Regions from separate parts of the Streptomyces sp. NPDC002232 genome, predicted to be linked through region 2. Evidence: riboswitches for the same ligand, from Rfam matches in the RefSeq annotation. Region 2 holds a riboswitch; each other region holds the start of a gene.
What was found. Region 2 has a riboswitch for cyclic di-AMP ahead of ACFYXU_RS31585 (M23 family metallopeptidase). Riboswitches for the same ligand answer to the same signal wherever they lie in the genome.
Positions count from the first base shown of each region.

Region 1: it holds a riboswitch for cyclic di-AMP, as region 2 does, so the genes downstream of both, ACFYXU_RS35230 (transglycosylase family protein) here and ACFYXU_RS31585 (M23 family metallopeptidase) in region 2, are expected to answer to the same signal.
Region 3: it holds a riboswitch for cyclic di-AMP, as region 2 does, so the genes downstream of both, ACFYXU_RS20920 (transglycosylase SLT domain-containing protein) here and ACFYXU_RS31585 (M23 family metallopeptidase) in region 2, are expected to answer to the same signal.

Region 1 covers NZ_JBIARV010000008.1:294,705-304,452, forward strand. Annotated here, with positions in the region: gene ACFYXU_RS35225 (transglycosylase family protein) at 1-759, shown strand, start outside; cyclic di-AMP (ydaO/yuaA leader) riboswitch at 1,018-1,191, shown strand; gene ACFYXU_RS35230 (transglycosylase family protein) at 1,195-1,914, shown strand; gene eno (phosphopyruvate hydratase) at 2,297-3,583, shown strand; gene ACFYXU_RS35240 (septum formation initiator family protein) at 3,674-4,144, shown strand; gene ACFYXU_RS35245 (DUF501 domain-containing protein) at 4,182-4,730, shown strand; gene ACFYXU_RS35250 (exopolyphosphatase) at 4,727-5,641, shown strand; gene ACFYXU_RS35255 (NAD(P)/FAD-dependent oxidoreductase) at 6,012-7,394, shown strand; gene ACFYXU_RS35260 (class I SAM-dependent methyltransferase) at 7,590-8,894, shown strand; gene ACFYXU_RS35265 (ABC transporter permease) at 8,951-9,748, opposite strand, start outside.
Region 2 covers NZ_JBIARV010000006.1:730,598-740,345, reverse strand. Annotated here, with positions in the region: gene ACFYXU_RS31610 (MFS transporter) at 552-1,997, shown strand; gene lhgO (L-2-hydroxyglutarate oxidase) at 2,098-3,282, shown strand; gene trmB (tRNA (guanosine(46)-N7)-methyltransferase TrmB) at 3,770-4,489, shown strand; gene ACFYXU_RS31595 (PrsW family intramembrane metalloprotease) at 4,557-5,888, shown strand; gene ACFYXU_RS31590 (aldo/keto reductase) at 5,885-6,832, opposite strand; gene ACFYXU_RS31585 (M23 family metallopeptidase) at 6,877-7,980, opposite strand; cyclic di-AMP (ydaO/yuaA leader) riboswitch at 7,994-8,158, opposite strand; gene ACFYXU_RS31580 (PP2C family protein-serine/threonine phosphatase) at 8,360-9,571, opposite strand; gene ACFYXU_RS31575 (MFS transporter) at 9,679-9,748, opposite strand, start outside.
Region 3 covers NZ_JBIARV010000004.1:669,654-679,401, forward strand. Annotated here, with positions in the region: gene ACFYXU_RS20915 (phosphoribosyltransferase family protein) at 1-694, shown strand, start outside; gene ACFYXU_RS20920 (transglycosylase SLT domain-containing protein) at 678-1,556, opposite strand; cyclic di-AMP (ydaO/yuaA leader) riboswitch at 1,561-1,745, opposite strand; gene ACFYXU_RS20925 (hypothetical protein) at 2,099-2,701, shown strand; gene ACFYXU_RS20930 (phosphocholine-specific phospholipase C) at 2,793-4,817, opposite strand; gene ACFYXU_RS20935 (DeoR/GlpR family DNA-binding transcription regulator) at 4,998-5,801, opposite strand; gene ACFYXU_RS20940 (sugar isomerase) at 5,977-6,900, shown strand; gene ACFYXU_RS20945 (ketose-bisphosphate aldolase) at 6,940-7,773, shown strand; gene ACFYXU_RS20950 (LysR family transcriptional regulator) at 7,765-8,676, opposite strand; gene ACFYXU_RS20955 (DMT family transporter) at 8,749-9,675, shown strand.

The sequences.
Region 1 (9,748 bases), on a different contig from region 2:
ATCGCGGTGGCCGAGAAGGCACTGGCCAAGGGCAGCGAGGAGTGGGCCACCTGCGCCCCGATCGCCGGCCTGAAGAACGACGGCAGAGCCACCGGGGTCGATCCCGGCCCGCTCGCCGTCCCGACGACTCCCGGCGGCCCGCTCCCCGAGTCCAACCGGACCCCGGACGCCCAGGCCGCCCCCAAGACCTCCGAGGCGACGCCCGAGCGGTCCGCCACGCCCACGACCCCCGCGAAGCCGACCGCTCCGACCGCCCCGGCGACCTCCGCCGCTCCGGCCGAGCCCGCCACCCCGGCGACCCCCGCGACCCCGGCCATGCCCGACGCGTCCGTTACGCCCGGTACGCCTGATTCGTCCGAGACGCCGAAGGGTGACGCTCCGTCGGCCACGCCGGGCACCGGCAAGCACCGGGGCGACGCCGCCCCGGAGGAGTCCGGCAAGCCGGACAGTTCGGCCGAATCGGGCCGCCACGCCTCGGACGCGACCGACTCCCCGGACCAGCCCGCGGAGAAGGTGGACGCCACGCTGGTGACTGACGACGCGAAGAATTCGGACGTAACGGACAGTCAGGGCGCTTCGGGCGCGTACACCGTGCGGCCGGGCGACAGCCTGTCCCGAATTGCACAGAAGAACGAACTCTCCGGAGGCTGGACCGCCCTCTATGACGCCAACCGCCGGACGGTGGGCACCGATCCGGACCTCATCCTGCCTGGTCAGAGCCTTGACCTGACGGCGGGTTCGACGGCGAAGGAAGGTTAGTTCGCGGCCTTATGTCCGGTTCTGGGCAAGTGAGACATGGGTCTCTTCGCCCCAACTGGCGTGTCACGTCCGCGCACTCTGCTCCCGCTGGCCCCCACCTGCACAAACGCCGCCCACCGGAAGGCAAGTAAGGTCGATTTTTCCGCAATGGGCCTCTTTGAACTTCCGGTGGGTCTGTGTCTACGGTCGTCACCGCTCGCCACCGCGGGCCCCGTCGTCCGAATCGCCGAATCCTGCCGTCGGCCGATGGGAACAGTCGTCGCGCAAGCGCCGAAGGCAGGAGTGGGGGACCCAAGGTAAGTGCCGGGCCCGGCCGTCGAGACAGACGGCCGACGACCGGCTTGGGGTGAAGCCGCGTGCTAGGACACGCGGCCGGGCAACTTTCCGGCCCGAACCCGACAGCTCACCTCACAGGCGTCGGTGAGGAGAATCTCCATGCTGTTTTCCGCCAAGGGCAAACACCGTCGTCCCTCCAAGGCCACCCAGGTCGCCGCGCTCGTCGGCGTCACCGGTGTCGCCGTCGCCGCCCCGCTGCTGAGCGCGGGCACCGCCTCGGCCGCCACGTCCGCCGAGTGGGACACCGTCGCCCAGTGCGAGTCCGGTGGCAACTGGTCCATCAACACCGGCAACGGCTTCTACGGCGGCCTTCAGTTCACCAACTCCACCTGGGCCGCCTTCGGGGGCACCTCCTACGCCTCGCGCGCCGACCTGGCCTCCAAGGACCAGCAGATCGCCGTGGCCGAGAAGGTCCTCGCCGGCCAGGGCAAGGGTGCCTGGCCGAACTGCGGCGTCGGCCTCTCGGGCGCCTCCTACGACGGCGGCTCCGCCGAGACCCCGCAGCAGCAGCCCCAGCAGCAGGCCGCGCCGAAGCAGCAGGCCGCCCCGCAGCAGGAGCGCCGCGCCGAGCAGCCGACCAGCCGCAGCGAGCAGCGCCAGGCCCCGAAGGCCGACGCCAAGAAGACCGTCACCACGCCCACCGGCAAGAAGGTCAAGAAGGGCGACGGCGAGTACAAGGTCGCCGCCGGCGACACCCTCTCCAAGATCGCTCAGGCGCACGGCACCAAGGGCGGCTGGGCCAAGCTCTTCGAGCTGAACAAGGACGTCGTCGAGAACGCCGACCTGATCTACCCGGGTCAGCAGCTCCACCTGAAGTGAGCCCGGCGGCTCGCGTGAGTCCGGCGGCTCACGCGGCCCCGACGACCCTCCCGCGGTGACCACCCCGGTCCGGCGCGCCCTTCCCCCGTGCGCGCCGGACCGGGGTCTCCCCTTGTCGGGGGGAGACCCCGTACCGCGCTCTCCCCTTATTACGGAGAGGCCGACGGTCCCGCGTCCGTGAGGGAAAGCTGACGGTTCCGAGTGTTACCGCCCAGTAGATCCCGGGTCCTTCGTCCCGGGATGGGTGCCCTCGGGTCCTTTTTCGTCCCAGGGGGCGGGCGCGCGGCGGGCGGGAGCCTCCGGGCCGGTTAGGCTCGTGTCGCAAGGCCGAGCGACCCTGCACCGACCTTGCGTCACATCCAGCGTCACATCCCAGAAGGAGATGCTCGTGCCGTCCATCGACGTCGTCGTAGCCCGGGAAATCCTGGACTCCCGAGGCAACCCCACGGTCGAGGTCGAGGTCGGCCTCGACGACGGCAGCACCGGCCGTGCTGCTGTTCCGTCCGGCGCCTCCACCGGTGCGTTCGAGGCCATCGAGCTTCGCGACGGTGACCCCAACCGCTACCAGGGCAAGGGTGTCGAGAAGGCCGTCCTCGCCGTCATCGAGCAGATCGGCCCGGAGCTCGTCGGCTACGACGCCACCGAGCAGCGCCTGATCGACCAGGCCATGTTCGACCTGGACGCCACGGAGAACAAGGGCTCGCTCGGCGCCAACGCCATCCTCGGCGTCTCCCTCGCCGTCGCGCACGCCGCCTCCGAGGCCAGCGACCTCCCGCTCTTCCGCTACCTCGGCGGCCCGAACGCGCACCTGCTGCCCGTTCCGATGATGAACATCCTCAACGGTGGGTCGCACGCCGACTCCAACGTCGACATCCAGGAGTTCATGATCGCCCCGATCGGCGCGGAGTCCTTCTCCGAGGCCCTCCGCTGGGGCGCCGAGATCTACCACACGCTCAAGGCCGTCCTGAAGCGCAAGGGCCTCTCCACCGGCCTCGGCGACGAGGGCGGCTTCGCCCCGAACCTCGAGTCGAACCGCGCCGCCCTGGACCTCATCATCGAGGCCATCAAGGAGGCCGGCTACGCCCCGGGCACCGACGTCGCGCTCGCGCTCGACGTCGCCGCGTCCGAGTTCTACAAGGACGGCGTCTACGAGTTCGAGGGCAAGTCCCGCTCGGCCGCCGAGATGACCGAGTACTACGAGGAGCTCGTCTCCGCGTACCCGATGGTCTCCATCGAGGACCCGCTGTACGAGGACGACTGGGCCGGCTGGAAGGTCCTCACCGACAAGCTGGGCGCCAAGGTCCAGATCGTCGGCGACGACCTCTTCGTCACCAACCCGGAGCGCCTCGCCCGCGGCATCGAGGAGGGCACCGCGAACGCCCTCCTGGTCAAGGTCAACCAGATCGGCTCGCTGACCGAGACGCTGGACGCCGTCGAGCTGGCCCAGCGCAACGGCTTCAAGTGCATGATGTCCCACCGCTCCGGCGAGACCGAGGACGTCACCATCGCCGACCTCGCCGTCGCGGTGAACTGCGGCCAGATCAAGACCGGCGCCCCGGCCCGCTCGGACCGCGTCGCCAAGTACAACCAGCTGCTGCGCATCGAGGAGATCCTCGACGACGCCGCCGTGTACGCCGGCCGCAGCGCCTTCCCGCGCTTCAAGGGCTGACAGCGTCACACCCGGTAGTTCCGTCCGTCCCCGCACTCGGTCCCGTACCGTGTGCGGGGACGTACGCGTGAACAGGGGAGGCGACACGACATGGCCGCGAAGGACCGGGACCGGTTCTCGACCGCGACCCGGATCAGACTGCTCGGCGAGCAGACCGCCGCACGTGTCTACCGCTCCCAGACCCGCCGTCAGGCCCGCCGCTCCCGGCTCACCGGCCGCGCGGCCTTCCTCGCCCTCGTGGTCTGCTCCCTCGTCGTCGCCCTCGCCTACCCGATGCGGAGCTACGTCTCCCAGCAGGGCGAGATCGCCGAGCAGGAGCGCCGGGCCGCCGAGGCCGCCCGGCGGGTCGAGGAACTGAAGGACGAGAAGGCGCGCCTCCAGGACCCGGCCTACGTCCGCCGCCTCGCCCGCGAGCACCTGCACTACGTCCTCCCCGGCGAGACCGGCTTCACCGTGAACGACCCCGACGCGGAGCAACGGCCCCGCGCCGACCAGGGCGCGGCCGACCGCCCCTGGTACGACAACCTCTGGGACGGCGTCGACCACGCCGACCGTCCCTGACCCCTCCGCGACACGAACAAGGCAGACCAAGGCAGACATGGAAACGCCCCCTCCGCAGACCGAGAGCACCGCGCCGACCGAGACGGACATCGCGGCCTTCGAGCTCCAGCTCGGCCGCCCGCCCCGCGGCCTGCGCGCCATCGCGCACCGCTGCCCGTGCGGCAACCCGGACGTCGTCGAGACCGCGCCCCGGCTCCCCGACGGCACGCCGTTCCCCACCACGTACTACCTGACCTGCCCCCGGGCGGCCTCGGCCATCGGCACGCTGGAGGCCAACGGGGTCATGAAGGAGATGCAGGCCCGGCTCGCCACCGACCCGGAGCTCGCCGACGCCTACCGGGCCGCGCACGAGGACTACCTCGCCCGCCGCGACGCCATCGAGGTCCTGGAGGGCTTCCCGAGCGCCGGCGGCATGCCGGACCGCGTCAAGTGCCTGCACGTCCTCGTCGGTCACTCGCTGGTGGCGGGCCCGGGCGTGAACCCCTTCGGCGACGAGGCGCTCGCGATGCTGCCGGAGTGGTGGGCGAAGGGCCCGTGCGTCACGCCGTGCGGGGAGCAGAAGGAGCAGAAGGAGGGGTCCGCGTGACCCGGGTCGCCGGAATCGACTGCGGTACGAACTCCATCCGCCTCCTCGTCGCGGACCTCCACCCGGAGACGGGCGAGCTCGTCGAGCTGGACCGGCGGATGACGATCGTCCGGCTCGGACAGGGCGTCGACCAGACCGGGCGGCTCGCCCCCGAGGCCCTGGAGCGGACCTTCGCGGCCTGCCGCGCGTACGCCCGGGTCATCGAGGAGCTCGGCGCCGAGCGGCTCCGCTTCGTCGCCACCTCCGCCTCCCGCGACGCCGAGAACCGCCAGGACTTCGTGGACGGCGTCGTGGAGATCCTGGGCGTCGAGCCCGAGGTCATCACCGGCGACCAGGAGGCCGCCTTCTCCTTCACCGGCGCCACCGGCGAGCTGCACGGGGACGACCGGCGGCTGGTGGTGGACATCGGCGGCGGCTCCACCGAGTTCGTCGTCGGCAACCGGCACGTCGAGGCGGCCCGCTCCGTGGACATCGGCTGCGTCCGGCTCACCGAGCGCCACGTCCGCCACGACCCGCCGACCGCCGAGGAGGTCGCCGCGATCCGCGCCGACGTCCGGGCCGCGCTCGACCTGGCCGCCGCCACCGTGCCGATCGACACGGCGGACACCCTCGTCGGGCTCGCCGGCTCGGTGACCACGGTCGCCGCGATCGCCCTCGGGCTCCCGGAGTACGACTCCGAGAAGGTCCACCACTCCCGGATCTCCGCCGCGCAGGTCGCCGAGGTGACCGAGCGGCTCCTCGCCTCCACCCACGACGAGCGGGCCGCGATCCCCGTCATCCACCCCGGCCGGGTCGACGTGATCATCGCCGGGGCGCTCGTCCTGCGGGAGATCGTGGAGCGCGTCGGAGCCCGCGAGGTCGTCGTCAGCGAGCACGACATTCTCGATGGGATCGCCCTATCCGTGGCATAGCGGGCGGCTATCGACCCCTCCGGCGACACCCCGTCGGAAAAGGTTCGTGAAGTTCTTCACAAGGAAAAGGGCCCTGTCGGTGCCCGAGGAGGGTCTTTAGGCCCTTCGAGGGGCGCCGCAGGGCCCTTTCGCAGGCGCGGGCCCCGATTCGCTCGCTGTTTCCATCGTGTGAACCAGGGCTCCGCTTCAGCGTTAACGGGCGCTCTCCAGGCCAGTTCACGAGGGGTGAACAACGTTCGCCAGTGCACCCCGGTTCCTTTGCAGGACCATGATGTGGATCACGTGGGCGGCGGAGTGTAGCAGAGGTGTCCGGAGAGCTTGTGAAGGGGCGCACGAGCACCCCCCTGGGGAGGGGTGGATACTCGATGCCATGAGCACCACGGAGCGTCCCAGGATCCTCGTAGTAGGCGGCGGGTACGTAGGCCTGTACGCAGCTCGGCGCATCCTCAAGAAGATGCGCTACGCGGAGGCGACCGTCACGGTCGTCGACCCGCGGTCGTACATGACCTACCAGCCCTTCCTCCCCGAAGCCGCCGCCGGCAGCATCTCGCCGCGTCACGTCGTCGTCCCGCTGCGACGCGTCGTCCGCGGAGCCGAGGTGCTCACCGGCCGGGTCACCACCATCGACCAGGACCGCAAGGTCGCCACGATCGCGCCGCTCGTCGGCGAGGCGTACGACCTGCCGTTCGACTACCTGGTCATCGCCATGGGCGCGGTCTCCCGCACCTTCCCGATCCCCGGCCTCGCCGAGCAGGGCATCGGCATGAAGGGCATCGAGGAGGCCATCGGCCTGCGCAACCACGTCCTCGAGCAGCTCGACAAGGCCGACTCGACCACCGACGAGGAGGTCCGCCGCAAGGCGCTGACCTTCGTCTTCGTCGGCGGTGGCTTCGCCGGCGCCGAGACCATCGGCGAGGTCGAGGACATGGCCCGCGACGCCGCGAAGTACTACCAGAACGTGTCGCGCGAGGACATGCGCTTCGTCCTGGTCGACGCGGCCGACAAGATCCTCCCCGAGGTGGGCCCCAAGCTCGGCCTGTACGGCAAGGAGCACCTGGAGAGCCGCGGGATCGAGATCTACCTCGAGACCTCCATGGACTCCTGCGTCGACGGCCACGTCGTGCTGAAGAACGGCCTCGAGGTCGACTCCAACACGATCGTCTGGACCGCCGGCGTGAAGCCGAACCCGGCGCTCTCCCGCTTCGGTCTGCCGCTCGGCCCCCGCGGCCACGTGGACTGCAACGAGAAGCTCCAGATCAACGGCCTCGACTACGCCTGGGCCGCGGGCGACAACGCCCAGGTCCCGGACCTGGCCGCGATCAAGGCCGGCGTCCCGGCCGAGCGCGCCTGGTGCCCGCCGAACGCCCAGCACGCGCTGCGCCAGGCCAAGGTCCTCGGCGACAACGTGGTGGCCGGCCTGCGGGGCTTCCCGCAGAAGGACTACAGCCACGCGAACAAGGGCGCGGTGGCCGGTCTCGGTCTGCACAAGGGCGTCGCGATGATCGTCATGGGCAAGGTGAAGATCAAGCTCAAGGGCCGTCTCGCCTGGTACATGCACCGTGGCTACCACGGCATGGCGATGCCGACCTTCAACCGCAAGATCCGCGTCTTCGCCGACTGGACCCTCGGCATGTTCCTCAAGCGCGAGGTCGTCTCGCTCGGCGCCATGGAGACGCCGCGCGAGGAGTTCTACGAGGCCGCCAAGCCCGCCCCGGCGCCGGCCGCCCCGGCGCAGGAGAAGGCCAAGGCCTGACCTCCCGGTCCCGCAGCACCGGCAGTACCCGCAGTACACGCAAGGCCGTAAAAGGGCCGTCCGCCATCCGTGGTGCGGACGGCCCTTCGCGTGTTTTGCCGACTTGTTGCGCGGCGGCGGGACTGGAAACTCCTACGGACGGTGTTCCCTTGCTGACAAGCATTTCTGGGGCACGAGATCACGGAGGTGTGCATCATGGCCGACGCCGCGTCGCGGCTGGCGACTCTCGCCGAGGAACTCCTCGGAGTACCGCTGCCGGTCCGTCTGCGAGCCTGGGACGGCAGTGAGGCCGTACCGCCCGGCGCGGGAGCATCCGGCCCCGTCCTGATCGTCCGCGACCGACGGGCCCTGCGGAGGATGATCTGGAAGCCCGGGGAACTGGGCCTGGCCCGCGCCTGGGTGGCCGGCGAACTCGACGTCGAGGGAGACCTCTACGAGCTGATGGACCGCCTCTCCGGCATCCTCTGGGAGCGCGGCGAGGAGACCAGGAGCCTGCTGGACTCCGTACGCGACCCCAAGCTGCGCGCCGCCGCCCGCGCCCTGCTGCGGATCGCCGGGCCCCTGCCGCCGCCGCAGCCGCCGGCCGAGGAGATGCGCGGCCGCCACGGCAGCCGTCACACCAGACGCCGCGACCGGCAGGCGATCAGTCACCACTACGACGTGGGCAACGACTTCTACGCGCTCGTCCTCGGCCCCTCGATGGTCTACTCCTGCGCGTACTGGACCGAGGACGGCTCCCTGGAGGACGCCCAGCGCGACAAGCTCGACCTCGTCGCCCGCAAGCTGAACCTCCGGGCGGGGGACCGGCTCCTCGACGTGGGCTGCGGCTGGGGCTCCATGGCCATCCACGCCGCCCGGGAGTACGGCGCCCGGGTCGTCGGCGTCACCCTCTCCCGCGAGCAGGCCGCCTTCGCCCGCAAGAGGATCGCCGAGGAAGGCCTCACCGACCTCATCGAGATCCGCGTCCAGGACTACCGGGACGTCACGGACGGCCCGTACGACGCGATCTCCTCGATCGGCATGGCCGAGCACGTCGGCGAGGTGAAGTACCGGGAGTACGCCGACACGCTGTACGGGCTCCTCAAGCCCGGCGGGCGGCTCCTGAACCACCAGATCTCCCGGCGTCCCGAGTCCGACGAGGAGGCCTACGAGGTCGACCCCTTCATCGACGCGTACGTCTTCCCCGACGGCGAACTCGCCCCCATGGGCCGCACCCTGACGAGCCTGGAGGACGCGGGCTTCGAGGTCCGGGACGTGGAGGCGATCCGCGAGCACTACGCGCTCACGCTGCGCCGCTGGGTGGCGAACCTGGAGGCGGACTGGGAGCGGGCGGTGCGGCTCACCTCGCCCGGCCGGGCCCGGATCTGGCGGCTGTACATGGCGGCCTCCGCGGTCTCCTTCGAGCGCAACCGGATCGGCGTGAACCAGTTCCTCGCGGTGCGCACGCCGGGTTCGGGGAAGAGCGGCACGGCGCTGCGGCCGCGCGTCTGGCAGGAGTGAGACGCGGAAGGGCCGGTCCCCCCGCGCGGGGGGACCGGCCCTTCACGGACGGGGTGCTACTCGGCCTTGATGGCGGAGAGCATGTTCAGCTTCGCCGCGCTGCGGGCCGGCCACAGCGAGGCGAGGACGCCGACCAGGGCGGCCAGGACCAGGAAGAGCCCGATCCGGTCCCAGGGCAGGACCAGGACGTAGCCCGGCAGGCTGCTCTTGAAGGTCTCGCCCAGCGCCCAGCCGAGGAACGAGCCGAGGCCGATGCCGACGACGGCGCCGAACACCGAGATGACGACGGCCTCCAGACGGACCATCCGCTTCACGCGGCGCCGGTCGAGACCGATCGCGCGGAGCATGCCGATCTCCTGCTGGCGTTCGAAGACGGACATCGCGAGGGTGTTGACGACACCGAGGACGGCGATGATCAGGGCCATGCCGAGCAGGCCGTACATGATGTTGAGCAGCATGTTGATCGGGCCGCCGAAGGAGTCACGGATGTCCTTGTGGTCCATCACCGTGATCGCCGGGTTGTCGCCCATGGCCTTGGCCAGGGCCCGCTCGTGGGCCGCGCTCGCGCCGCCGTCCGTCGACACGAAGATCTCACGGATCTCCGCCTGCTCCTCGTGCGCGGTGACCAGCTTGTGGTCGGCCAGGACCGGCGAGACGAACTCGTTGGCCTCGTAGACCGCGCCGACGGTCAGCCGGCCCTTCTGCTTGTCGAGGTACTCGACCGGGACGGAGTCGCCGACCTTCAGGCCGCGCTTCGTGGCGACGTCGTCGTCGACGGCGATCGTGTTCCCGCCGAGGGAGGACAGCGAGCCCTTCAGGACGTCCAGCTTGAGGACCTTCTCGATGGCGCCGGG
Region 2 (9,748 bases):
CGTCCGTTTCGGTGGAGGACATGCTGCCACGACAACGGCGCACGGGGCGGGGTCCGGGCGCACGCGCGCGAAAGGCGAATGCGCCCCTGGCATGGGCCAGTTGACGATCAACGGCACACCGGCGTCATTCGGCCAAATATCGATCCCCGCGCGAGGTTTCGACCGGCGTCCGCGACGAACGACGGACACCGGCTGCCCGGGAGGCGCTCCCGCCTCCCGGGGCCGTCCGCCGCCCGCGGGGAATGGGGCGGCGATATCCCCCAGCCCACTGGTCCGGGACACCGTTCCCGGCCGAGCGGGCCGACCCACGCGACACCCATGGAAGCGCTCCCCCGGCGGCCGGACGAGAGCGCACGGCCGGGCGCACGGCCACACGGCGGGAGCACGGGCCGCGCCGCCGACCCGGCTCGTCGCACCTTCACACAACAATCTCGCCATACGGAACACCGCCCCTTAACGGTAGGGATGCGGCGAACTACGCTGTGTTTACGAATGCCGCACGCCTATGCCCGGCGTCGTGGCGGCCGTCTGTGTTGTCGAGGGGTGGCGTGATGTCCAGGGAGCAACGCGGGCCGAACGAAAAGCTCGGCACGGTTCTCGCCCTCGCGGGAATCAGCAACGCCGGGCTCGCCCGGCGCGTCAACGACCTCGGTGCGCAACGGGGTCTGACGCTTCGTTACGACAAGACCTCGGTCGCCCGGTGGGTGTCCAAGGGCATGGTGCCGCAGGGCGCGGCGCCGCATCTGATCGCCGCCGCGATCGGACAGAAGCTGGGCCGGCCCGTGCCGCTGCACGAGATCGGGCTCGCCGACGCCGATCCGGCGCCCGAGGTGGGGCTGGCCTTCCCGCGCGACGTGGGCGAGGCGGTGCGCTCGGCCACCGACCTGTACCGGCTGGATCTGGCCGGGCGACGGGCCGGCGGGGGCGGCATCTGGCAGTCGCTCGCCGGGTCGTTCGCGGTGAGCGCCTACGCGACGCCCGCGTCCCGCTGGCTGATAACCCCGGCCGACCCCTCGGTGGAGCGGGTCGCCCCGCGTCCCGGCGCGGTTACGGGCTCCGCCACGGCCGCCGCGGAGCACGCGCGCGTGGGCCACAGCGACGTCGCCAAGCTCCGGGAGGCCGCCGAGGACGCGCGGCGCTGGGACTCCAAGTACGGCGGCGGGGACTGGCGGTCGTCGATGGTGCCCGAGTGCTTACGCGTGGACGCGGCGCCGCTGCTGCTCGGCTCGTACTCGGACGAGGTCGGCCGGAACCTGTTCGGCGCGACCGCCGAGCTCACCCGGCTCGCGGGCTGGATGGCCTTCGACACCGGGCAGCAGGAGGCCGCCCAGCGCTACTACATCCAGGCGCTGCGGCTCGCCCGCGCCGCCGCCGACGTGCCGCTCGGCGGGTACGTGCTCGCGTCGATGTCGCTCCAGGCCACCTACCGGGGCTTCGCCGACGAGGGCGTCGACCTCGCGCAGGCCGCCCTGGAGCGGAACCGGGGACTCGCGACCGCCCGCACCATGTCCTTCTTCCGGCTCGTCGAGGCCCGCGCGCACGCCAAGGCCGGCGACGGGGCCGCGGCCGCCGCCGCGCTCAAGTCCGCGGAGGGCTGGCTGGAGCGCTCCCGGGACGGCGACGCGGACCCGAGCTGGCTCGGCTTCTACTCGTACGACCGGTTCTGCGCCGACGCGGCCGAGTGCTACCGGGACCTGCGGATGCCGCGCGAGGTGCGGCGCTTCACCGAGCAGGCGCTGTCCCGGCCGACGGAGGAGTTCGTCCGCTCGCACGGCCTGCGGCTCGTGGTGTCGGCGGTGGCCGAACTGGAGTCGGGCAACCTGGACGCCGCCTGCGCGGCCGGCACGCGCGCGGTGGAGGTGGCGGGCCGGATCTCCTCGGCGCGGACCACCGAGTACGTACGCGACCTGCTGCACCGGCTCGAACCGTACGGGCACGAACCGCGCGTCATCGAGCTGCGCGAGCGGGCCCGGCCGCTGCTCGTGACCCCGGCGTGAGGGGCGACCGGCACGCCGACGTGACACGCGTCCCACGGCGCGGGCGTTTAGCGGCATTGTCAGTGGGCCAGTGCACTATCGGGGGTGGGAGGTGGCGCTGGTGTTTGACTGTGACGTGCTGGTGATCGGCGGAGGGATCGTCGGCCTGTCGACGGCGTATGCCCTGACGCGTGCCGCCCCCGGCACCCGGGTCACGGTGCTGGAGAAGGAGCACGCCCTCGCGCGCCACCAGACGGGGCGCAACAGCGGGGTGATCCACAGCGGGATCTACTACCGTCCCGGCTCGCTCAAGGCGCGGTACGCGGTCGAGGGCGCGGCCGAGATGGTGAAGTTCTGTGCGGAGTGGGACATTCCGCACGAGGTGACGGGGAAGATCATCGTCGCGACCTCGCGCGAGGAGCTGCCCCGGCTGCACGCGCTCGTGCAGCGCGGCCGGGAGAACGGCATCCCGGTGCGCGAGCTCGGCCCGGCGCAGATCAGCGAGTACGAGCCGAGGGTGCGGGGGCTGGCCGCGATCCACGTCGGCACGACCGGGATCTGTGACTACGGGGCGGTCTCCGAGCGCCTCGCCGAGGCCTCCGGGGCCCGGATCCTGTACGGCGCGGAGGTCACCGTCGTCGACCGCCGGTCCTGGGGCGTCGCCGTGCGCACGGCGGACGGGCGCGTGGTGCGGGCGAAGGTCCTGGTGAACTGCGCGGGGCTGCACTGCGACCGGATCGCGCGGCTCGCGGGCGACGACCCGGGCATGCGGATCGTCCCCTTCCGGGGGGAGTACTACGAGCTCGCGGACCCCTCGCTCGTGCGGGGCCTGGTCTATCCGGTCCCCGACCCCGCCTTCCCCTTCCTCGGGGTGCACCTGACCCGGGGCATCGACGGCGGCGTGCACATCGGACCCAACGCGGTCCCGGCGCTCGCGAAGGAGGGGTACGGCTGGTCCGTCGTCCGTCCGCGCGAGCTGGGCGCCACCCTGGCGTGGCCGGGCTCGTGGGCGATCGCCCGCGAGCACTGGCGGTACGGCGCGGGCGAGCTGCACCGGTCGGTGTCGAAGCGGGCCTTCACGGAGGCGGTGCGGCGGCTGCTGCCGGTGGTCCAGGAGTCCGACCTGCGGCGGGCGGCGCCGGGGGTGCGGGCGCAGGCGGTGCTGCGGGACGGGACGCTGGTCGACGACTTCCTGTTCCGCGAGGCGGAGCGGACGGTCCACGTGCTGAACGCGCCCTCGCCGGCGGCGACGGCGTCCTTGCCGATCGGGCGCGAGGTCGCTGCGCGCGCTTTGGCGCACTTGTAGCCCGCCGGGCACGGGGCCGCGCGGCGGTGGCTCCCGCCTGCCCCTTGCGAGGCCGCCGCCTGCGCCCGTGTGGGCAATCGTCCCGCTGGGGCGGGACGGGTGGGCACACAGGACGGCGCGCTGAGCAGCGCCTCCGCGTCCTGCGCCCTGACCCGCACCGCCCAGTGACCGCGCACGGGGGTGCGGGTTCAGGCACAGGGGCCTCCCGCGCCGGCAAGGGCGCCGTTCCGTTGTGCCCACCCGTTCCGCCCCTTGCGGAACGCCTGCCCACAACGGGGGCGGCGGGGGCGCGTAACGCGCGGGCGCGACGGACCGGCGGTGCGCGGGCCCACAGCGGGCCGGGCGCCGCCCACAACGGCGGGGCGCCGGCCACAGCGGCCGGGCACCGGGCCCACAGCGGGGGCGTCCCGCGCGCCGTAGAATCGGGCGCATTGTGTCTGAGGAGATTGAGAGCGGGCCGCAGCCCGTCGCGCGCCGTGGCAGTCGGATGTTCGCCCCCGGTGAGGGCCCCCTGCCCGATCCCGCCGGGGCCCACCACGAGCGGCGGATCCGGAGCTTCCAGCCCCGCCGCAGCCGGGTCACGTACGGACAGGCCGAGGCCATGCTGAAGCGGTGGCCCGACTGGGGCCTCGACATCGACGGCAAGCGGGTCCTCGACCTCGAAGAGATGTTCGACGGGCTTCCGGTCGTCATGGAGATCGGCTTCGGCATGGGCGAGGCCACCGCCCAGATGGCCGCCGCCGATCCCGGCACCGGCATCCTCGCCGTGGACGTGCACACCCCCGGCCAGGGCAACCTCCTCGGCCTCGCCGACCGCAACGGGCTCACCAACGTCCGGGTCGCCAACGGCGACGCGATCATCCTGCTCCGCGAGATGCTGGGCGACGCCGCCCTCGACGGCTGCCGGGTCTACTTCCCGGACCCGTGGCCCAAGGCGCGCCACCACAAGCGGCGGCTGATCCAGCCCGAGTTCCTCAGCCTCCTCGCCCCCCGGATGAAGCCCGGGGCCGTGCTGCACTGCGCCACGGACTGGGAGGAGTACGCCGTGCAGATGCTGGAGGTGCTCTCCGCGCATCCGGACTTCGAGAACACGCAGGCCGACGGCGGCTACGCGCCCCGCCCCGACTTCCGTCCCCTCACCCGCTTCGAGGGCCAGGGGCTCGACAAGGGGCACGTCGTCCACGACCTCCTCTTCCGGCGGAAGTGACGCGGAAGTGACGCGGAGCCCGTAACCGCGTCGACCGGTGTCGGTGGAGGTCGTTAGGGTCGCTCACGTGTCGAACCCTGCCCCGAGCGACCCGTCGGCCGCCGCTCCCGTCCCGCACCGGGACACCGAGGAGCCGGCCTTCCCCGCCGCCGCCGACCGTTCCCAGTGGCGCTACCGGCCCCGCCGGGCCTTCTGGCGCAGTCGGCTGGTCCGGGCGATCGCCGTGGTGACGCTGCTCGCGCTCTGCGCGCTGGTCATCCTGGCGCTGGTCCGCGAGCAGACCGGCACCCAGGGCTTCCTCGTCGGCCTGGGCCTGGCCGTGCTTCCCGTACCGCTGCTCATGTCGGCGTTCCGCTGGCTCGACCGGGTCGAGCCGGGTCCCTGGAAGAACATGCTGTTCGCCTTCGCCTGGGGCGCCTTCGCGGCCGCGCTCGTCGCGATCCTGGCGAACTCCTTCGCCGTCCGCTGGATCGCCACGGCCACGGCCGATCCGGACTCCGCCGACACCCTCGGCGCCACCGTCATCGCCCCGGTGGTCGAGGAGAGCGCGAAGGCCGCCGCGATCCTGCTGCTGTTCCTCTTCCGCAGGAGGGACTTCGGCGGTCTCGTCGACGGGGTGGTGGTCGCCGGGTTCACCGCGACCGGCTTCGCCTTCACCGAGAACATCCTCTACCTCGGCAACGCCTTCGGCGAGGACCAGGAGTTCGGCTCCTCCGGCATCGGCTCGGTGACCGCGGCGACCTTCTTCGTACGGGTCGTGATGTCGCCGTTCGCGCATCCGCTGTTCACCGTGCTCACCGGCGTCGGCTTCGGTCTCGCCGCCCTCGCGCCGCGCGGGAAGCGGCTGCGCCGGGTGCTGCTGCCGCTCGGCGGGCTGCTGCTGGCGATGGGCCTGCACGCCGCGTGGAACGGCTCGGCCACCATCGGCGGCCCGCTGGCCTTCTACGCGGTGTACGGGGCGCTCATGGTCCCGGCCTTCGGTCTGCTGACCTGGCTGGCGGTCTGGAGCCGGCAGCGCGAGCTGCGCACGATATCCGGGGAGCTCCCGGCCTACGCGGCGGCCGGCTGGCTCGCCCCCACCGAACCGCTCGCGCTGTCCTCGATGCGGGCCCGGCAGATGGCCCGCTCCTTCGCGGCCCGGACGTACGGCCCGCCGGCCGCGCGGGCGGTCGGCGAGTACGAGTCCTTCGCGACGACCCTCGCGTTCCTGCGGGACCGGGCCCGCCGGGGCACGGCGGGCCCCGACTTCCCGGCCCGGGAGCAGGAGCTGCTGCACCACCTGTGGCAGCGCCGCGCGGTGGCGTCCCCGGCGCTGACGTACGCGGCGCGGGCCACGGGCCGGGCCTGGGCGCCGCCGCAGTATCTGGACTACGACGGCTACAACCCCTACCGCAGTTAGACGGCGGAGGCCTCGGTCAGGAGCGTCAGCTCGGCCTCGGTGAGGGTGAGGCCGGCGGCGGCGACGAGCGCCGGGAGCTGCTCGACCGTGCGGGCGGAGGCGATCGGCGCGGCGACGGTCGGCCGGGCGGCGAGCCAGGCGAGGGCGACGGTGGCGAGCTCCGCCCCGTGCGCCTCGGCGACCGTGTCGAGGGCGGAGAGCACGGCCCGGCCCCGCTCGGTCTCCAGGTGCCCGGCGGCCCCGGAGGCGCGGACGCTGTCGACGGTGGCACCGGGGCGGTACTTGCCGGTGAGGAAGCCGGCCGCGAGCCCGTAGTACGGGACGGCCGAGAGCCCGGCCCGCTCGACGGTCTCCAGGAGCGGGCCCTCGTAGGTGTCGCGGGAGACCAGGTTGTAGTGCGGCTGGAGGGCGACGTACCGGGCGAGGCCCTCGGCCTCGGCGAAGTCGAGGGAGGCGCGGAGCCGCTCCGGGGAGATGTTGGAGGCGGCGACGGCGCGCACCTTGCCGTCCTTCACCAGCTGGTCGAGGGCGGTGACGATCTCCTCGACGGGGACGGACTCGTCGTCGAAGTGCGTGTAGTAGAGGTCGATGTGGTCGGTGCCGAGACGGCGGAGGGACTCCTCCGCGCCCGCCTTGATGGTGGTGGCGGACAGGCCCTTGAACTGGGGGTGGGCGCCGACCTTGGTGGCGACGACGATGTCGGAGCGGTTGCCCCGGGAGGCGAGCCAGCGGCCGATGACGGTCTCGGACTCGCCGCCCTCGTTGCCCTCGGCCCAGGCGGAGTAGACGTCGGCGGAGTCGACGAAGTTGCCGCCCGCGGCGGCGTAGGCGTCGAGGACGGCGAAGGACTGGGCCTCGTCGGCGGTCCAGCCGAAGACGTTGCCGCCCAGGGCTATCGGGAAGACGTGGAGGTCGGAGCTGCCCAGCGGGCGGAGAGAGGTCATGTGTCGCTCAACCGCTCCCGCCGCCGGGCCTATTCCGGGTCCGCTCAGAGGCTGAGGCCCTTGGAGCGGAGCCAGGCCGCCGGGTCGATGCCGTCGCCGCCGGACGTGTGGACCTCCATGTGGAGGTGGGCGCCGGTGACGTTGCCGGTGGCGCCGACGCGGCCGATCGTCTCGCCGGTGCCGACGGTCTGGCCCGCGCCGACCAGCATGGACGAGAGGTGGCAGTACCAGACCTCGGTGCCGTCCTCCAGCTCCAGGACGATCCGGTAGCCGTAGGAGCCGGACCAGCCGGCCGACTTCACGGTCGCGCCGTGGACGGCCTTGAGCGGGGTGCCCGTGGGGGCCGCGAAGTCGAGGCCGGTGTGGTGGCCGGAGGACCACATCGAACCGGACTGCATGTAGGTGGCGGTGAGCGTGTACGAGGACACCGGCAGCGAGTAGCTCGCGGCGAGCTTGGCGAGGCGCTCGGCCTCTGCCTTCGCACGCGCCTCCGCCTCGGCCTTCGCCTTGGCCTCCGCCTCTGCCTTCGCCTTGGCCTCGGCGGCGGCCTTCTGCGCGGCGGCCTCCTTGGCCACGGCCTCGGCGGCGGCCTTCTCGGCCGCGGCCTTCTCCGCGGCGGCCTTCTCGGCGGCGTCGGCGGAGGCCTGCTGCTGCTCGGCCTGCTGGAGGATGCGGGCGCGCAGGGCCTCGCCGGCGGCGGGAGCGGCGGTGGCCGCCCGCTCGGCCTGCCCGGTGCTCTCCTCGGCCGCGGTGGCGTAGGTGGCGGTGGTCAGCGGGTTCGGGTTGGCGCGGGCCTCGCTGACGGGCGCACTCTGCTGCTCCGGGAGGAGGGCGGCGACGCCGGGGATGTCGTGGGCGTCCGGCAGGTCGATGTCCGGGAGGTCCGGCAGGGATATCGCCACCGGGGGCTTGTCCTGCGCGGTGGCGAGGCCGCCCGCGCCGACGGCCGCGATCACGCCGACGCCGAGGACGGTGGAGGAGCGGGCGAAGTTGGAGCGCTGCTTGACGACCCGGTGCCGGCCGCCGGAGCGGCTCTCGGCGCGGAGGGAGCCCTCGGTGGGGTTCCACTCGGTGTCCGGGGCGGAGGGAGCCGCACCGCCACCGAAGGCGTCGAAGGGGGCTTCGGGTGCGGGGGTGTTGGACGCCACGGGTGGGGGCGCTCCTTTCCTTCCTTCTCGCCTACCGGGTTAGCTGACGGGTTCGGAGCAGGAAGGTCTCCTACGGGCTCGACCGCACGCGTGCGTGGTCCGCACGGGTGCGAAGGGGCCCGATTCACCCCAAGTGGTGGTTCCCCGGTTCCTTTTCAGGATTCGGCGCGTGCGCACGGTGCCGTCTCTTGCGACGGCTGGGACGACCGCGCTGCGTTATCGAACGTTAATAGACAGGGGCTCCCGATTCCAAGCCGTTCCTCTTGATCATTCACGGGATTGGGGGGTAATAGCCTGACTTGACCGCCCTTCAGGGACAGGAGGCCAAACCCCCGCGATCTGACGTTATGTCAATTGTTATCGCAGTGACACCCTCCGACTACGCCTGGTGACCGGGCCCTCCGGGGGCCACCACGGGCATCGTCCGGCGCCGCTCCGGCTGCCCCGTCGCCGGACGGCTCACCGCCAGCAGCGCCAGGTCGTCGGTCGCCCCGCCGCCCGTGTGCAGCCGCACGTCGTCCACCAGCGCGTCGAGCAGTTCCTCGGGCCCCGGGAAGATCCGCCCGTCGAGCCGCGCCGCCGGATCGTAGAAGACGCCCTGCCCGTTCCGCGCCTCCGAGAGGCCGTCCGTGTAGAACAGCAGCGTCGCGCCCGGCGGGAACGGCCGCGCCTCCCCCCGGTCCGGCCACGCGGCCAGCTCCCCCATGCCGAGCGGCAGCGCCGCCTCCCCCGGCTCCAGCACCTCCAGCCGGCCGTCCGCGTACAGCATCAGCGGCGGCGGGTGACCGCGGTTGACGACCCGTACGAAACCGTCGAAGGTCCCGCTGCCGTCCGCGCGCGGGATCTCGGCCAGGACCGCCGTGGTGAACCCCTCGAAGGCGTCGAGCCCGTCCCGGCGGGTGCCCTCCCGGGCCAGCGCCCGTTCGAGCCGCTGCGCCACGCCCTCCAGGGTCCGCTCCTGCTCGGCCGCCTCCCGGAAGGCACCGATGACCACGGCGACGGCCTCGACCGCGTCCATCCCCTTGCCCCGCACGTCCCCGACCACGAGCCGCACCCCCTGCGGGGTGTCCTGGACGGCGAAGAGGTCCCCGCCGATGAACGCGTCCGCCTGCGCCGCCTCGTAGCGCGCCGCGCACTGCAACCCGCCGATCCGCTCGGCGGGCGTCGGCAGCACCGCCTTCTGCGCGGTCTCCGCGATGACCCGCGCCGAGGCGAGCCGCTCGCCGCTGCGGCGCACCACCCGGTTGATGAGGACGGCCAGCGCGGAGACGGTGAGGACGGTCAGGGTCTCGGTGAGCGCCGCCACCTCGTCGACGGTGTCGTTGTAGGCGTGCAGCCCGACGGAGGCGAGGACGGCCGCGATCCCGGTGATCACGGTCGTCAGCGTGGAGAAGAAGGGCGCGGCGATCAGCGGGGCGGCGGAGAAGAGCGGCGCCGCCGTGTACTGGGCCGGTGTCGCCACGTCGAAGACGACACCGCCCACGATGATCAGCGGGGGCAGCGCGCGGATGAACCGCCGGGCACGGCCGGGCTCGGAGCGGCCCTCGCCGCCCCGCCGTCCGCCGCCCGCCGCTCCTAGGGGGTGCCCCACCTGTGCTCTCCTGCCCGGTCCGACCGGCCGCGGTCCGCACCGCGCCCTCCCAGGGTGGCCGCCGCGGCCGACGGCGGCGACTTCCACGGGGCCGACTGGCGTACGGGTCAGCCGGCCGCCAGCCGGCCGCCCCGGGCGAGCAGCGCCATCGCCGCCGCGCAGGTCAGGCCCACCGCG
Region 3 (9,748 bases), on a different contig from region 2:
CGCCTGCCTGGAGCGGAACAGGACCGCGCGTGTCCCGGTGGTCCAGGACACGGACGTCAGGATCCCGGTCGGTGGGGTCGCGCTCGGCGGGCGGCTCGCGGTGCCCGAGGACGCGGACGGCGTCGTCCTGTTCGCCCACGGCAGCGGCAGCAGCTGTCACAGTCCCCGGAACCGGGCGGTCGCCGCGGCGCTGAACCGGGCGGGCCTCGGGACGCTGCTCTTCGACCTGCTGACCGAGGCGGAGGCGACCGACCGGGCCCATGTGTTCGACACCCCGCTCCTCGCCGGGCGGCTCGCCGGGGCCACGGAGTGGCTGGCCGCGCGGCCCGAGAGCACCGGGCTGCCGCTCGGGTACTTCGGCGCGAGCACGGGTGCCGCCGCGGCCCTGTGGGCCGCGGGCGACCCCGCGTCCCCGGTGAGCGCCGTCGTCTCGCGCGGCGGCCGGCCGGACCTGGCGGCCGAGCACCTGGCCGCGGTGCGCGCCCCCACGCTCCTGGTGGTGGGCGGTGCGGACGCGCTGGTCCTGGACCTCAACCGGCGGGCGCTGGCGCTGCTGCGCTGTGAGAACCGGCTCGCCGTGGTGGGGGGCGCCGGGCATCTCTTCGAGGAGCCCGGCGCCCTGGAGGAGGTGGCGGACCTCGCCACCTCCTGGTTCGCCGGGCACTTCCGGCGGGGGATCAGTACGCCGAGTTGACGTTGTCGATGGAGCCGTAGCGGTCGGCCGCGTAGTTGCAGGCGGCGGTGATGTTGGCGACCGGGTCGAACAGGTCCATGGACGTGCCGGGCACGTGGTAGGCCAGGAAGGTCGGCTGGATGACCTGGAGGAGGCCCTTCGAGGGGGTGCCGGCGACCGCGTTGGAGTCCCACAGGTTGATGGCCTGGGGGTTTCCGGAGGACTCGCGCATGACGTTGCGGTAGATCCCGTCGTAGGACCCGGGGATGCCGCGCTGGCCCATGATGGCCAGCGACTCGCGGATCCAGCCGTCGAGGTTGTCGGCGTAGTTCGTCGCGGCGATCGGGGCCGCCTTGACGGCGGAGGGGGCGGCGACGGCGGGAGCGGCCGCGGCGGCGGAGGAGCCCGTTCCGGTGGCGACGGCCGGGGTGGCGCGACGCTCGGAGCGGCTCGCCCGCTCGGTCGCGGCGGACTTCTTCGCCTCGGCGTGAGTGGCCTTCGCGGCATCCCGACGAATCGTCAGTTCAAGGCCCGGGCGAATGAGTGACGGATTGTCACCCACGACGCTCTTGTTGGCCTGGTAAAGGCTCTTCCAGCCGCCCTGAATTCCCTTCTTGTGGGCGATCAGGGAAAGCGAGTCGCCGCTCACCACGGTGTAGGTGCGGGCGGCGGCCGGGGCCGCGGGGGCCTTGACGGTGATCGTCGCGGCCGGAGAGGCGGGCGCCTGGACGGCGGCCTGAGGGGCGCCGGACAGGGGTGCGGCGCCGGCGACGGCCGGGGCGATGAGCGGCAGGGTCAGGGCGACGCCACCGGTTCCGACCAGGGCGAAGCCGCGGGAGACGTGGCCGAGACGGGGACGGCGGTGCTTACCGAAAGCAGGCATGACGGTTTCCTCTCCGGCGCCTGCGGGGTGAGCTGTCGGGTTCGGACGGGAGATGTCCGGCCGCGCGCACGCGGCTGCACCCCGAGCCGTTCCGGAATCCGGACCGGCGTATTCGTGGGTCCCCCGCTCCTGCCGTCGGGTGAAAAGGGACGTTGAGCGAGCGGCGGCAGGATTGGGCGTTCCGCTCGAATGGAGGTGACCGTAGGCCAGTAATGCGACGGATAACAAGAGGAGTGGATGCCGGGTAAGGGGAAAAGGATCACGGAATTCGGAGAATTCAAGATCGACGCAGTCATCGGGGCGTCGAACTTCCTTGCCGGGCAAGGGGTGGGCGGAGATGCCGCGAACCGGCGGGGCCCGTCCAGTGAGTCGCGTCACCCAGGGCGCAATGTCCGAATAGGTCTTTTCATTCCGCACTGGGTAAATCGAGCGGAAATCACCGCCTCGGGGGGGTGACGTGGGCGACTCTCCGGGGTGGCTTAAAAGTCGCAAAACAGACATTCATCCTGAAAAATGGAGGAAGTCGACCCAGGAGTCATCCCATGCCGCCCACCGCCCCCGTCCTCAGCCCCGACGGCCTCGACCGCGAGGCGGCCGCACTCTTCGAGAGCGCCACCTGGCAGCGGATCGTCACGGACTGGACCGCCCCCGAGGCGTCACCACCGGCCGGGGAGGGCTGGCGGGAGCTGCTCAGCGTCCCGGTCGACCGGCTCGTGGCCGACGCCCTCGCGGCCCTGCCGCCTGCGCTCCCCGGCGAGCGCCGCCTCCCCGGACGGCTCGGAGCCGTGCTGCCGGACCGCCTCCACGCCTGGCGCCGCGTCGGGCAGGCCGAGCTGCGCCCCTCCGTGCACCTCGGCTACGCGCGCCTGGTGCTCACGGAGTGGGGCTGGCAGAACGCCCCGTACAAGCTGCGTGACGCCCGTGGCGCGCGCTGCGTCTGCGGCGCCCTCCTCGCCGCCCACCGCCTCGGCTACGGAGGGGCGGACACCATGCACGAGGCGGCCGCCTGGATCATGACCGAGCTCCGGTCCCGCGGCTGGCACGGCCTGATCGGCCCGTGGAACCGGGCGCCCGGCCGTACGGCCGACGACGCGGTGGCGCTCCTCGACGCCACGGTCCGCCGGGCGGCGCTCGCCGGGCGCTGACCGCGCGCCACCGGCCCCATGGCCTGGTGCCGCGCCCCCGGCCGGGGCCGGGCGGCGGCCCGAAGGCCGTCGCCCGGCATGCGGGGGAAGGTCAGCCGCTGACGCTCGGTGCGCCGTTCTCGATGTGGCCGGTGTACCGGCGCGACCAGGTCCCGTCGATGTCGGCGAGGATCGTGAAGTCGTACCAGCCGCCGTTGTACGCCACGGCGTTGAAGTAGTCCTCGCGGCTGGAGTTCGCCGGCACCGTGTAGGTCCACGGGCCGTCCGAGCGGTACGCGTTCGAGCGGATGGTGAAGGTGACCGGGCCGGCGGAACTGTTGGTCATCCGGAACCACAGTGCCGTCTTGCCCGTTCCCGGATCGGGTGCGTACCGCGCGGCCACCTCGACGGCCTTGCCGGCCTTGGATGCGTCCCCGATGAACCGGCGCAGGAAGCGGTTGGGGCCCATCATCGAGATGTCGTACTTGCCCGAGCCCGACCCCAGGCCGATGTTGAAGAAGTCCGTGGCCGTGTCACCGGGGTCGACGGTGTACTGCCAGGCGGCCGTGTCCCGGTACTGGTGCGGATGGATCGAGAAGTGCGCCGGCCGCCTGGCCTCCGCGCCCTGGTTGGTCATCGAGAACCAGGCCAGGATCTTGCCCGAGGCGCCGAACTCCAGGCGGTCGAGGTTGCCGTTCACCTGGTAGGGCAGGGCGCGCGCCGGACGGGTGCCGGACTCCTGCGCGGGCAGCGCGTTGTTCTGCGGGGCCGGGTTCGGCAGCGGGCCGCAGGTGGCCTGTCCGATGACCTTGGCCGTGGAGGGCAGGCCCGCGGGCACGCCGTACACCGGGCGGGCGAAGTCGAAGACGCCGGTCAGGTCGCCGGTGACCCTCCGGCGCCAGGCGCTGATGTTCGGGCAGGTCGCCGGGGTGCCGAGCGCCGCGGTCCAGGTCTCCATGAAGCGCAGCACCGACGTGTGGTCGAAGACCTCGGAGCTCACCCAGCCGCCACGGGTCCACGGGGACATGACAAGCATGGGGACGCGGAAGCCCAGGCCGATCGGGGTGCCGTCCAGGTACTCGCCCGCGGTGCCCGGCGGGGCCACCGGCGGCGGCACGTGGTCGAAGAAGCCGTCGTTCTCGTCGTAGTTGAGGAACAGCACCGTGGAGTCGAACACCTCGGCGTTCGCGGCCAGCGCGCGGTAGACGAGGTCGACGAAGTGGGCGCCGTCCCCGGGCGGGGCGTACGGGTGCTCGGAGAAGGCCTCGTTCGCGACCACCCAGGACACCTGCGGAAGGGTGCCCGCGACGACGTCGGCGCGGATCGCGGCGGCGATGTCGTCCGGCGTCGAGCCGGTCACCTTCGGGACCGAACCCATGCCCCGGTCGTACAGCGGGTCGCCGGGCCGCGCGTCGGTGAACTTCTTGAAGTACGCGAGGCCGTTGTCGCCGTAGTTGTCCTGGGCGTTCTGGTAGACCTTCCAGCTCACCCCGGCGCGCTGGAGCGCCTCGGCGTAGGTCTCCCAGGTGAGGCCCGACTCGTCGCCCCCGTCCTTGCTGGAGCCGTCGATCTTCCCGCTCCACAGGAACGTGCGGTTGGGGCCCGTGGCGCTCAGCGTCGAGCAGAAGTAGGCGTCGCAGATCGTGTAGTGGTCGGCGAGCGCGTGGTGGAAGGGGATGTCGCCCCGGTCGAGATGGCCGAGCGAGCGGGTGTTGCCCACGCCCGTGACCCAGTTGTCGAGACGCCCCTTGTTCCACGCGGCGTGCTGCGAGGTCCAGCTGTGCGGCAGGTCGCCGTTGCACTGCGCGAGGGTCTCGCCGTCGACGCCGCCCGCGGCCGGGGTGTCGCTGAGCTTCCAGGGGTACTGACGGCCGCCCCAGTTGGGCTGGTTGAACATGCCCCAGCCGCCGGGCAGGTTGCCCGCGGCCCGGTCGCCGAAGCCCCGCACGCCGCGCAGGGTGCCGAAGTAGTGGTCGAAGCTGCGGTTCTCCTGCATGAGGATCACCACGTGCTTGACGTCGGTGAGCGTGCCGGTCGCGGTGCTCGCGGCGGCCGAAGCCTGCGCCGGCGGCAGCGCGGCCCCCGCCATGAGCCCGGCACCGATCCCGACGAAACCCCTGCGGCTGATGGGAATCATGCCCCGCCTCTCCTGTCACGGTGTGCCCCAGCGGCACGTCGGAGACATGATGGGGGAGGGGAGCTTAAAGGTATACATCCGTGCGGTAATTACTGTGTGAACACGCAAAGGCCCTGAGACGCTGGCTCCCGGATTGGTCCGACTTCAGACCAATGATGATTTCGGCAGGGTCCACGCGCGTCAGACGGCGAGGACCTTCACTCCGGCCTCCGTGAGCTGGGCCACGGTCTCGGGGGTGATGCCCGTGTCCGTCACCAGGAGGTCGATCCGGTCCAGCCCGCAGATCCGGGCGAACGCCCGGCGGCCCATCTTCGAGGAGTCGGTCACCACGACGACCCGGCTCGCCCGTTCCGCGAAGAGCCGGCTGATGCTCGCCTCGTCCTCCTGGTGGGCCATCACGCCGAGCTCGGGGTCGACCCCGTCCACCCCGAGCACCACCACGTCGAGCACGACCTCGTTGAGCACGCCGACCGTCAGCGGCCCCACCAGCTCATAGGTCTGGGGACGGGCGACGCCCCCGGTCGTGACGATCTTGATCTGCGGACGCACCGCGAGCTCGCCCGCGATGTTCAGCGCGTTGGTGACCACGGTCAGCGCGGGCCCGGCCGCCGGAGCTCCGGGAGCCTCGGTCCGGCCGCTCGCGAACCGCAGCGCGAGCGCCCGCGCGACCTCCGTGGTCGTCGTGCCCCCGTTGAGCCCGACGACCTCGCCGGGCGCCACCAGATCCGCCACCGCCTCCGCGATCCGGCGCTTCTCCGGCGCGTGCCGGGCCGACTTGTAGCGCAGCGGAAGCTCGTAGGAGACGCCGTGCGCCACCGCCCCGCCCCGCGTCCGTACGAGCAGCCGCTGCTCGGCGAGCTCGTCGAGGTCCCGGCGGATCGTGGCCGCGGAGACGTCGAGCGCGGTCGCCGCCTCCTCCACCTCCAGCTTCCCCGAGGCCGCGAGCAGCTCCAGAAGCGTGTTCCACCGCTCGTGCTTGGACATGGGTCCCTCCCTCCACCGGGGGCGCGCCCGCATGACCACCCCGCTCGTGCGCGCGTCCGATTCTAGCCGCCGAAGGGTGCGAGATCTGGAAAGAGGATGCATGTTTCTGCTTGAATGGGCGTGTCTTCAAGCATCTTCCATCATCATCGCGCATTCTTCTTGCAAGGAGATCGGCATGACCACCACCCGCACCGCCGTGGAGATCGCTTCCCAGCCGGCGACCTGGCGCCAGGCGGCCCGCACCCTGTCCCAGCACGTAGCGGCCCTGCCCCGGCGCGGCGAGCGGGTCGCGGTGATCGGTTGCGGCACCTCCTGGTTCATGGCCCTCGCCTACGCGGAGCTGCGCGAGTCCGGCGGCCACGGCGAGACCGACGCCTTCGCCGCCTCGGAGTTCCCCCACGGCCGCCGCTACGACCGGGTCGTGGCCATCACCCGTTCCGGCACCACCAGCGAGGTCCTCGCCGTCCTGTCCCGCCTGCGCGGCACCGTCCCCACCGGCGCGATCACGGCCGATCCCACGACCCCGGTGATGGACCTCGCCGACGAGGTCGCCGTCCTCGACTTCGCCGACGAGGAGTCCGTCGTCCAGACCCGCTTCGCGACCACCGTGCTCGCCCTCTTCCGCGCGCACCTGGAGTCCGAGGACGCCCTCCCGGAGGGGCTCGCGACCGTCGAGGACGCCGCGCGCGACGCCGAGCGGGCCCTCGTCTCCCCGCTCGACGAGAGCGTGCGGGGGGCCGAGCAGTTCACCTTCCTCGGCACCGGCTGGACCTACGGACTCGCCCTGGAGGCCGGCCTGAAGATGCGGGAGGCGGCCGGCGCCTGGACCGAGGCGTACCCCGCCATGGAGTACCGCCACGGCCCCATCAGCATCACCGGACCCGGCCGCGTGACCTGGGGCTTCGGCGTCCTGCCCGCCGGACTCGCGGACGAGGTGCGCAAGGTGGGCGGCACCCTCGCCGAGAGCGACCTCGACCCGCTCGCCGAGCTCGTCCGCGCGCAGCGCCTCGCCGTCGCCGTCGCCGAGGCCCAGGGGCTGAACCCGGACACCCCCCGCAACCTCACGCGCTCCGTCGTCCTCTCCGACGTCCATGCCTGACCGCCGACCCGCGCCCGCCCACCATCCCGGAGAAGCACCATGCCGCTGACGCCCACCGACGAGATCGTCCGCCGCGCCCGCGCCGCGGGCACCGGGGTGGGGGCCTTCAACGTCCTCCAGCTCGAACACGCCCAGGCCATCGTGACGGGCGCCGAGAACGCCGACCGTGCCGTCGTCCTCCAGATCAGCGAGAACACCGTCCGCTACCACGGAGCCCTGGAACCGGTCGCGCTCGCCTCCCTGGCCGTCGCACGCGCCGCCAAGATCCCCGTCGCCGTGCACCTCGACCACGCCGAGAACCCCGACCTCGTCCGCGAGGCCGTCGCCCTCGGCCTGGGCTCGGTCATGTTCGACGCCTCGAAGCTGCCGTACGCGGAGAACGTCGCCGCGACCCGCGAGGTCGTGGAGCACTGCCACCGCCACGGCGTCTGGGTCGAGGCCGAGCTCGGTGAGGTCGGCGGCAAGGGCGGCGCCCACACCCCGGGCGTGCGCACGGACCCCGATGAGGCCCGCGCCTTCGTCTCCGCGACCGGAGTAGACGCCCTCGCCGTGGCGGTCGGCAGTTCCCACCAGATGGTGACCCGCGACGCCGTCCTCGACCTGGACCTGATCGCCCGGCTCCGCGCGGCGGTGGACGTCCCGCTCGTCCTGCACGGCTCCTCCGGGGTCGCCGACCCGCACCTCGCCGAGGCGGTCACGGCGGGCATGACCAAGGTGAACGTCTCCACCCACCTCAACAAGGCCTTCACCGCGGCCGTCCGCACCCACCTGGCCGAGCACCCCGACACGGTCGACCCGCGCCACTACCTCACCCCGGCCCGCGCGGCCGTGGCCCAGGAGGTCGCGCACCTCCTGTCCGTCCTGTCACCGTGACGGCGCCGACGGAGTGACCCCGCCCGTCCGGACCTCCTGAAGCGCCGTCAGGAGGTCCCGCACGGCCGGCAGGGCCAGCGAGGACTCCCGTACCGCCGCGTGGAGGGAGCGGACCGGCTCGGGACCGCGGACCTTCCGGACCACCACGTGCGGGTGACGGCCGCCGAGGCCCATCAGCGGGACGAGGCTGATGCCGAGACCGGCCGCGACGAAACCCTGCGCGGTCGCGTACTCCTCGCACTCCACCGCGATGTCCGGGGTGAACCCGGCCGCCGCGCACGCGTCCAGGACCGCGTCCAGACAGGGCCCCGGGCGCTCGCTGCCGACCCACGGCTCCGCCGCCAGGTCCGCCAGGTCCACGGCACCCCGGCGAGCGGCGAGCCGGTGGCCCCGGGGCAGGACGGCGCGGTACGGGTCGTCGACCAGCGGGACCAGCCGGAGCCCCTCACCGGGCGACTCCGGAGCACCCCGGGGCCGGACGACGAGGGTCAGATCGGTCTCCGTGTCGGGCGGGCCGTCGGCGATCCTCAGATCGACCCGTACGCCGGGGTGTTCCGCCCGGAACCGGGCCAGGGCCGGTGCGACCAGGTCGGCGCCCGCCGTGGCGAAGTAGCGCACCGAGATCTGCCCGGTCCGGCCCGCCCTGAGATCGGCGAGCGCCGTCTCCGCCTCGGCCACCTGACGGCCGATGACGGCGGCGTGCTCGGTCAGCAGCCGCCCGGCGGCGGTCGGCCGCACGCCCCGGCCGAAGCGTTCGAGCAGCGCGATGCCGGCCTCCTTCTCCAGGGCGGCGATCTGCTGACTCACGGCGGACGGGGTGTACCCGAGGTGCCCGGCGGCGGCCGTGACCGAGCCACTGGCGACGACGGCCCGGAGCACCTGCATGCGTCTCACATCGAGCATGTAGCAGAGCTTAACGCCGGGTGCACGAACCTTCGCTTGTCCTGTCGGCTCGGTCCCGGGACCGTGGACGGCATGACTTCGGCGATACGCATGGGCGTCCTGGCCCTGCTCTGGGGCTCCGGCTTCCTCTGGATCAAGATCTCCCTCGACGAGGGCCTCACCCCTGGGTGGATCACCTTCGTCCGCTGCCTCCTGGGCGCGGCCGTCCTCCTCGCGCTCGCCCACGGGGCCGGTCAGCGGCTGCCGCGCGACCGCGCCACCTGGGGCCGACTCCTGATCGCCGCCCTCCTCTGCAACGCCCTGCCGTTCCTCCTCTTCTCAGTGGGGGAGCAGACCGTCGACAGCGGGGTGGCGGGCGTCCTGAACGCCACCACGCCGCTCTGGTCCCTCCTCATCGGCCTCGTCATCGGTACGGAACGCCCGCTGCGCCCGGCCCGGCTCGCCGGACTCGCCCTCGGCTTCACCGGTGTCCTGCTGATCTTCGCGCCCTGGAGCGCGGGCTCCGGCCTGATGACCGGGGGAGCGCTCGCCCTGCTCGGCGCGTCCCTGAGCTACGCGGTGGCCTTCGCCTACATGGCCCGCCGGCTGACCGACCGGGGCACCGCGCCCCTGGCCCTCTCCGCCGCGCAACTCCTCGCGGCGACCGCACTCAGCGCCCCTGCCCTGACGGCGGGCGGCCCGGCGGAGGTGACGGCGGCGGGCGTGCTCGCCGTCCTCGTCCTCGGTGTCCTCGCGACCGGGCTCACCTTCCACCTCAACTACCGGATGATCGCGGAGGAGGGCCCCACCAGCGCCGCCACCGTCGGCTACCTGCTCCCGGTGGTCTCCGTCACCCTGGGCGCCCTGGTCCTGCACGAGCCCCTGACCGCCCGGGTGCTGACGGGCATGATGGTCGTGCTGATCGGCGTCGGCCTGACCCGCTTCCGGACGAGCGCCGCCCGGCGCGCGGCGACGGCCCGACCCGGGGCTGGACTGGCCCCGGCGCGCGGCGACGCCTGACCCGGGGGCGGACGGGCCCCGCCGGCGCGCGGCGTCGGTCCGACCCGGTTCCCGGACGAGCATCGCCCGGCGT